One region of the Nocardia sp. NPDC101769 genome, then DNA from elsewhere that is predicted to be linked to it. Evidence: riboswitches for the same ligand, from Rfam matches in the RefSeq annotation. Region 1 holds a riboswitch; the other holds the start of a gene.

Region 1 (4,409 bases):
GTCCAGCTGTGGCGGACGATGCGTGGCACGCTACCGGCCGACCAGGAGGCCTGGAAGTCCTACGTCGACGAGATCCGGCGGGTGCTGACCGCCCCGAGTCCGAGCGGGCACGAAACCGGCGTCGACCGGCCCGGAGTCGTCGCGACATTCGGGTTAGGCGCTCAGGGTCGCACCGCGACCGTGGGTGATGACCAGGTCGAGCAGGCCGGGGAAGCGGGCTTCGAGATCCTCGGTGCGCAGCCGGTTGAGGCGGCGGGTGCCCTCGTCGCGCTGACGGATGACGCCGGCTTCGCGCAGGGTCTTGAAGTGCCCGCTCTGGGTGGATTTGCTGATCGGCAGATCGAAGGTGGTGCAGGCCAGTTCGCCGTTCTCGGCGGCGGCCAGGCGGGTGACGATGGTGAGCCGGACGGGGTCGGCGAGGGCGGCCAGCACGGTGGTGAACCGCAGTTCGTCGCGGTCGGGGTGGACCAGTTCGGTCGCGGTTCGGCTCGCCATGGTGTCCAGACTAGTCCGCATGTTCACAAATTCCGAACATCCTGTTATGTTCGGAAATACCGAACATGTCTGTGCCGGGAGGACGCCATGACCATCGAGCAATCCACCGCAGCCGCTTCCGATCGCGCTGCCGCCCCGCAGGATTCACCGCCCGGGAGCGCTGCGCGGTTCCGGGGCACCGCCTACACGCTGTTGATCCTGTTGACGGGCACGAATGTGGCCACGCCGCTGTATCACGGTTATGCGCATCGGTTCGGGTTCTCGCCACTGGTGATGACGCTGGTGTTCGCGGTCTACATGGGGGTGCTGATTCCCGCGCTGCTGATCGCCGGTCCGGCCTCGGATGTGCTGGGGCGACGCCGGATTCTGCTGCCCGCGCTGGTGCTGGCGGCGCTGGGCACGCTGGGTTTCGCACTGGCCACCGATGTGGCGTGGTTGTTCGCGGCCCGAATCCTGCAGGGGCTGGCGGTCGGGGCGGCCTCGGGTGCGCTCACCGCCGCACTGACCGAGCTGGAGCCGCACGGTAGCCGCCGCCGGGCCGCGCTGGTGTCGGCGGTGGCCTCGGCGGGCGGTATGGGTCTGGGTCCGGTGCTGGGAGCTGTTCTGGCGCAATATCTTCCGGCTCCGTACGTGACACCGTTCATGGTGGAACTGGCGCTGCTGGTTCCGGCCGTGGTGGCGATGGCGGCGCTGCCCGAGACCGCGGTGGTCAGCCGGTGGCGGCCGCGACGGCCGAGTATCCCGGCCGGGATGGGTGCGGTCTTCGCGGCCGCGGGCACGGGCGCGTTCCTGGGTTTCGCGGTGGTCGGCGTCTTCCTCACCCTGATCCCGACCTATGCCGCGACCCTGTCGGGCAGTACGAATCTGGTGATCGGTGGTGCGGCGGCCGCGCTGCTGCCCACGGCGTGGGCGGTGGCGCAGCTGGTCGGCTACGGAAAACCCGAACGGGCCCTGGACTTCACCGGCTTCCCGCTGCTGGCGGTGGGTCTGGTGCTGCTGGCGGGCGCGGGCGCGGTCTCCTCGCTGCCGTTGCTGTTATTCGCGACCGTGCTGGCCGGGGCCGGTCACGGCCTGGTGTTCCTGTCGGGATTGACCGCGATCAATGCGGCCGCGCCTGCCGATCGTCACGCCGATGTGCTGTCGACCTATTTCGTGATGGCCTACTGCGGCAGCGGCGGCCCGGTCATCGGTGTCGGCCTGCTGGCGGGCGCGACCGGTCTGCTGGCTGCGGTGCAGATCTTCGCCGTGTCGGTGGCGGTGCTGTGTGTGGTGCGGCTGGTGGCGCGGGTCGCGGTCGAGGCGCGACGCTAGCGGCTGCACGAATGCGACGGCGCTCACGTCGGGTTGCCGATCGTGGCGGGCCGGTGTTTACTTCTGGGCGCAAGGTGCCGTCGTTAGCTGAGGCTCCTTCACGGATACAGGCCGGCGATCCCGAACGTCGAGAGACGCCCCGGATCAGGACAGGTTTCCCCGAGCTAAGGGGATGCCCCGACCGGCTCCCGCCATCCGTGGCGGGTTTACGCCGTGGAGTGCTGAAGGTCTTACGAGGGGTGGTACCCGTACCGGCGAGTTCACGCCGGTCCCACTCCCCCGGCATGCGTGCGTGTGGCGTCGAGGAGGTGGTGGTCGTGCCCGATGGACCGGAGCGCGTTCCGTTAGCCAATCGTTCACTCGGCGACACTCCTGCAATCCTCTGGCCGCTACCTGTACCCCGGTAGCGTCCGAGTCCGGAGTGCGCCGTCATGCGCTGGGAGATCGAGATGACCACGTGGGAAATGCTGCTGCGACTCGGCACGGGTGTCGGGTTGGGCGCGGTGATCGGGTTCGAGCGTCAGTTCCGGGCCCGGATGGCGGGACTGCGCACGAATTCGCTGGTCGCCGCCGGGGCGACCTTGTTCGTGCTGCTGTCCGCGCACGGCTTCAACGGTGCGTCGGCGGATCCGACTCGTGTTGCGGCGCAGATCGTTTCGGGTATCGGGTTCCTGGGCGCGGGTGTGATCCTGCGCGACGGGTTCAATATCCGCGGCCTGAACACCGCGGCGACGCTGTGGTGTGCGGCGGCGGTGGGTGCGCTCGCGGGTGCGGGCATGTATTCGACCGCGGTGGCGGGCACGGTGGCGGTGGTGGTGGTCAATACCGCGCTGCGCACGGTGGCGCGCACGGTGGATCGCCCCGGTATCGACGAGGTCGAGGTGCAGGAGGCGTTGTACGGCTTCCACGCCGACACCGACGACGCGCACGAGGCGCATGTGCGGGCACTGCTGGTGCAGTCGCTGACGCGCACCGACTTCCGGCTGGTGTCGATCTCGAGCCACGACACCTCCCCGGGCCGGGTGCAGGTGCGGGCGGAGCTGACCGGTGACCGCCGCGACGACCGGCAGATGGAGGCCGCGGTGAGCCGGTTGAGCCTGGAGCCGTCGGTGACCAGCGTCGGGTGGCGCACGGTGCCGCAGCTGGCAGCGGCCGAGGAGTGAACCTCGCGCTGCGGTCGGATACGCCGACCCCGCTCGCGGTGCCGCTGCCGGATGCGTCGGTGGGGCGCGATCGCGGGTCCGCCGGAGCTGGTGTACGGCAACGACGGTCGCGCCGACCTGCCGGTGGTGGCCGGCGAGCTGAATTTCGAGACCGCCGACCTGCGCGCCTGCTGATTCACACCATCGCCGACGGGACCACCGTGGTCAGGCCGCCATCGACGAGCAGGTCCTGACCGGTGATGTAGGACGCCTCCCCGGAGGCCAGGAACGCGACGGCGGCGGCCACCTCGTCGCTGTCGCCGACCCGCCCGAGCGCCACCCGCGCCCCCGCGGCGGCCTGCGCTGCGGCGGAGGCCTCGGCCCGGAAGGCGGGGGTGTCGATGTAGCCCGGGCTCACCGAGTTCACCCGAATCCCGCGTGGCGCCAACTCCGCCGCCAGCGTCCGCGTCAGACTCTGCACCGCCGCCTTCGTCGCCGAATACAGTGCGGCGCCGGGCGCGCCCCGATACGAGGCGAAGGAGGCGTTGAGGACGATCGCACCCCCGTCGACCAGCATCGGCAGCACCTGCCGCACGGTGAAGAACGCGGCCTTGAAATTGATCCCCACCACCCGATCGAATTCGCCGGCGGTGACCGCCGAAACCGGCTGGAACGCACCGATTCCCGCATTCACGAACACCACATCCAGCCGCCCGAACCGCTCGGACACCACCCGCGCCAGCGCCTCGAGATCCTCGGCCACGGTAGCGTCCCCGGCCACCCCGACCGCCCGCTCCCCCAGCTCGGCCACCGCGGTATCGAGCCGGTCCTTGTCACGCCCGGTGACGATCACCCACGCCCCCTCCCCGAGGAGCCGCCGCGCAGCGGCCAGCCCCATCCCACTGCTACCGCCGGTGATGAGCGCGACCTTGTCCTGGAACCGAAACCCGTTGTGTGTCATGACTTCAGCCTGCCGGGCCGCACTGTGGGTAAACAGTGCGCATCTATCGTGGGTGTGCCACCACCACCTTGCCGAGCGATGTGGCCGAACCGGGTCCAGGGCGCCGTTGCCTTCGACGATGGCCGCCAGAGTCGAGTTAGCGCTGCATGCATCACCGGAAATGTGAGCAGGGCCAACATGGCTCGGCCGTGGCCCACGAACGCGATACAGAACGTGTGCTCTGCGGGATCCACACGGCCGGAACAACATTCGAGACCATTCGGCGATTCCGATACAAAGCGACGCTCACCCGCCGGGAGCCACGCGATCAGGATCAGGGAGTCGTCACTGCCGGCTCAGGCGGGTGGGGCGAGGCGGAGACGGTGGAGCTGGTCGAGGCGGGCGGCAGTGTCGGTGCCGGCGCGGGGGTTGTAGAGGACCAGGTGGCGGTCGGATCGGTCGGCGAGGGTGAGGGTGGTGGCGTCGAAGTGGAGTTCACCGGCCTCGGGGTGTTGCAGGGC
Region 2 (4,409 bases), on a different contig from region 1:
TTCCGATGCCCCAATAGGGTTGCGGATATGACAGAGGCACGAGTGTGGTCGGTAACCACGACGACGCCAACCGAGGAAGACGCACAGAATATCGCTCGCACGGTGGTGGCCGAACGTCTCGCCGCCGGCGCTGAGGTGACCGGACCAGCGATGTCGGTGTTCTGGCATCTGGACCAGCTCGGCGAGGGCCAGGAATGGCGAGTGACACTGAAGACGGCAGCAGCGGTCAGGGACAAGCTCGCTGGGCGAATCCTCGAGCTGCACCCATGGGCCGGTGGGCCGGAGATCATCGCAACACCCGTCGAGTGGGCGATCGACGGCTACGTGAAATGGGTCGAAAAGATCACAGCTGCACCGGAATAGGGTGCCCGCGCGCCAGCTGCCCTCAGCTGGCGCGTCGCATGGAGTTGACCGCTCGACCCGGAGACCGGGCGCGATCCTCACGCAATGCCCATGCGATATCCGACACCCCGGACATTGAGGACCCAGTCACTGGACCCCAGCTTGCTTCGAATGGTGCAGACATGGGTGTCGACCGTCCTACGCGACCAGGAGTTGTCCCAGATCTCCTGCATGATCCGCTCACGTGGCACCACCGCGCCCGCGTTCGAGGCCAGCAGATACAGCAGGTCGAATTCCTTGAAGGTCAGCTCGATTCGCCTCTCGTAGAGTCTGACCTGCCTCGATGCGTCATCGATGTGCAGCGGGCCGTACTCGATGGCACCGGTCGAGCGCGCGGACAGCTCGCTGCTCCGGATGGCCGCCTCGATCCGAGCCATCAGCTCACCGATGTGATACGGCTTCACCACATAGTCATCGGCGCCCGCCTCCAGCGTGAGCACGGGGTCGAGTTCGGACTCCCGAGCCGTAGCCACGACGATCGGAACGGTGCTGAGCTCCCGGATCGAGCGCACCACATTCAGCCCGCCCCTGTCCCTCCGGTCGATATCGAGCAGCACAACATCCGCGGGTTCGTGCGAATCCGCAGCCCGCGCACCGGTTTCGGCTCTCCGGGAGCTGCCCTTCCATGCCAGCGCCCGGCTCAGTTCCGCCAGATCGGCGTTCTTGCTTTCCACGATCAACACCCGCCGACCCCCGAAAGACCCGGTACCGCCGATCGAAATGATCGGTAGTCGATCGACGATGCGGGATACCGCAGCCGACTGCCCCATTGGAACTAGCTCTCCTCATGAGAATTGGATAACTCGAATTGGGCATACGAAATCCCGGATCGGTTGCGACACAGCGCAATCCGGTCCAGAACCCACCGTGTCGGCTATGCGGCGACGGTGTCCGACTCGGCCCGTTCGGGCATCAGGGCGGCGGTGCGCTCCCACGGTGCGGGCCGGGGGAAGTAGTGCTCGAGGAAGCACCGCACTCGCGACGCGCGGTGAGATTCCTCGACCTCGGGGAAGCTGCTGTCGTTGAGGCAGAAGAAGTCGGCGTCGCGGCGAACCGACAGGATTCCGAGCTGGTCGAGACCGTCGAAGGTCGTGGTGTCGACGTAGCGCACCCAAGCGGTTTCGTGCCGGACCGCCCGGCCGGTCAGCAGGGCGTAGTAGTGGTAGAGGGAGTTGGTCACGGAGATGTCGGTGGCCGAGCGGAAAGGGCTGGCCTGTGTCCTGGCGAAGTCCTCGGCGAACTCCCGCTCCATTTCCAGTAGTACGCTGCGGCGCAGCGGTGTGGGCGCGTGTTCCAGGTGGCGGGTGATCACGTGCCCGAATCGATGCCGCAGCAGCGCCCGGTTCACCCGCGCTCCGTTCTCGAATCCGCTGCGCTGCTCGGTATTCGGTCCGGTGCCGATCCGGAGATCGGATTCGATGAACCGGCTGATGCCCCCGGAGGTGAAGAACATCTCCGGCGCGACGGGACGGCCGAAGAACATGTCGTCGTTGGCGTAGATGAAATGCTCGCTCAGCCCGGGAATGTGCTGCAGCTGCGTCTCGATGGCGTGCGAGTTGAAGGTCGGCAGACTGTTCGGGTCCGAGAAGTGTTCCGCCGCACGGACAATCGTCACCTTCGGATCGTCGGCGAGCCAGTTGGGCGGAGTCGAGTCTGTGGCGATGAAGATCCGGTGCACCCACGGCGCGTATTCGTGCACCGACCGCAACGCGAAACGCAGCTCATCGATCTGGCGGGTGCGCGCCGGAGCGGCGTCGCCCTCGCCGAGGCTGACGCCGACCGCGGCGGCGGCGCGGCGCGCGGCCAGTGCCGGGTCATTGCCGTCGACCCAGGAGAACACGATGTCGATGGGGAATCCGATGTCGCCCGCATGCGGTTCGAACATCCCCTCCAGGGACACCCAGTCGCTGCCGTACCGCTGGATCTGCGCAAGTTCCAGGTCTGCGGCCGGAAAGCTGGTGCGGGTCAACGCATTCGGGCGAGGGCAGCGCACCTCCTCGTCGCCGAACTCCCAGAATTCGACATCAATGGAGCCCGGGCCCCCGTCGGCCCGCAACAACGGGGCGACCAGTCCCCGGAACTGCTCGCCCAGTGCCAGCGCGGGCTCGCCGTCCGCCGTCCTGATCAGCAGGAACCGAATATTGTTCGCGAGCAGTACGCCACGAGTGAGCAGCAGATTCTCCACCGCGGTCCGCTCGGTGCCGCCTCCGGCCACCGGAACGCATGTCATCAGGTTCTTCATTCGTCACACCTACCTACGGACTCAACAGGTCTCAGGGAACGCACGAAGGAGTGTCTGCGCGAAAGACTTCAGATGTCGCGCGCAACCCCACACGTTGAGCTTCGGCACTGAACGACGTATCCCTGCCGGAGATCCGGCGGGAAGCCACTTGGGATCAGCCCTTAATCCGGGAAGATCTGTCCTGAGCTTGGGCGTCTCTCGACGTCGTGAGATCAGTGGCCTGTGTTCGAAAAGGAGCCTCACCTAACGAGGTGCAGCACCGACTATAGCCGCAGCCTCGAACACTTGCCCCTGGTAACCGTTGTCACACCGGGCCCGGTTGACTCCGGCCATCGAGTGATGACAAGCTGACGGCCGCAATCAGCACCTCGCTAGGCGAGGCTCCTGTATGAACACAGGCCACTGATCCGACGACGTCGAGAGACGCCCAGGATCAGGACAGGTTTCCCCGGATTAAGGGGTAACCCCAGGTGGCTTCCCGCCCAAAGGGATACGTCGTGCAGTGCCGAAGCTCTGACGAGAGGGGTGCGCGTCGGTGGCATCGGGCCGCCGACAACTCCTCGTGTGCCCCGTGCAGCCATACCAGGCCCAGGCCCCGAGGAGGTGAGGACGACGGCCATGACTTCCACCGATGGTCCGTATCCAAGTCCTTCCGAATCAGGGCAACGCCATCCGGCACCCAGCCACGGGTAGGCCGGCCAGCAGAGTCCGATTCGACTCTTCCCTGCGCGCTGCCCTGCGGCACAAGAATCCCGATTTCGAATCTCGAAAGTCTTACCGATGCGGAAAACCCCCGCCGGCGCGGTCGTGCGCCGCGAAAGCTCATTCCGACCGTGGCGGCTGGGCGCCGCAACCGGCCTGCTCGCCTTCGCCGTGATCCAAGCGGCCCCCCTCGACGCGTCGGCCGCGCCCGTGAGCCCGGCCCGACCCGCCCTACCGCCGACGGAACTGGCCGAGCGGATGCGGTCCGCGATCCAGGACGCCTCCCCCGGCACCGAGGTCGGCATCGACGTCATCGACACCGCCACCGGCGCCACGCTCGCCGAACTCGACACCGATCAGCAGTTCTACACCGCGTCGGTGGTCAAACTGCTGATTGCAATCGACGCACTGCACAGACAAGTCTGGCAAGCGGATTCGGCCACCTCGACCATGCTCGACCGAATGCTGTCCGCCAGCGACGACGACATCGCCGATCAACTGTGGTGCGACAACGGCGGCACCGCGATTGTGAGCCGGATGATCGATTTGATCGGGCTCACCGGTACCCGGCCACCGAACGACCCCTCCGAATGGGGCGAAACCCTCACCACGCCAAGGGACGTCGTCAGCGTCTACCGCTACCTGAGCACTGCGGTCCCCGCACCGGCCCGCGAGGTCATCATGAACGGATTGCGCAACGCCAGCCGTATCGCCGCCGACGGCACCGACCAATACTTCGGCATCCCAGACGCTTTTCCCCGCGCACCCCGGGCGATCAAGCAGGGCTGGATGGCGCTCGATACCTCGACGACCATGAACACCAGCGGCCTCGTCGGCACCGGATCCGACCACCTGCTGCGCTTCACGATCGTGGTGCTGACCACCCAACCCGCGGGGATCAGCTGGACCGCAGGCGGTTCGGCGCTCACGGCCGGCCTGACCGTGTTGCACGATGCCACGACACCGTCGGCGGAGCGCGATTCATCGTGACCCTTCCTTACATCCACAGCCGCGCTCGGAACGGGGTCCATGACCTCCGATATCCGGGGCTGTCCTGCGAAAA

Evidence for each region. A riboswitch is a leader RNA that binds a small molecule or an ion and turns the genes downstream of it on or off. The one in region 1 is predicted to bind magnesium.
Region 2: another riboswitch for magnesium. It lies ahead of ACIRRA_RS14995 (stealth conserved region 3 domain-containing protein); the one in region 1 lies ahead of ACIRRA_RS34940 (MgtC/SapB family protein).

The regions. Positions count from the first base shown of each region.
Region 1 covers NZ_JBIWMX010000030.1:39,414-43,822, reverse strand. The annotation lists gene ACIRRA_RS34950 (ArsR/SmtB family transcription factor) at 154-495, opposite strand; gene ACIRRA_RS34945 (MFS transporter) at 583-1,806, shown strand; M-box (ykoK) riboswitch at 1,879-2,054, shown strand; gene ACIRRA_RS34940 (MgtC/SapB family protein) at 2,256-2,969, shown strand; gene ACIRRA_RS34935 (hypothetical protein) at 3,021-3,143, shown strand; gene ACIRRA_RS34930 (SDR family NAD(P)-dependent oxidoreductase) at 3,145-3,909, opposite strand; gene ACIRRA_RS34925 (helix-turn-helix transcriptional regulator) at 4,245-4,409, opposite strand, start outside.
Region 2 covers NZ_JBIWMX010000007.1:262,967-267,375, forward strand. The annotation lists gene cutA (divalent-cation tolerance protein CutA) at 1-363, shown strand, start outside; gene ACIRRA_RS14990 (response regulator transcription factor) at 441-1,076, opposite strand; gene ACIRRA_RS14995 (stealth conserved region 3 domain-containing protein) at 1,277-2,644, opposite strand; M-box (ykoK) riboswitch at 2,724-2,902, opposite strand; M-box (ykoK) riboswitch at 3,005-3,176, shown strand; gene ACIRRA_RS15000 (hypothetical protein) at 3,425-4,336, shown strand.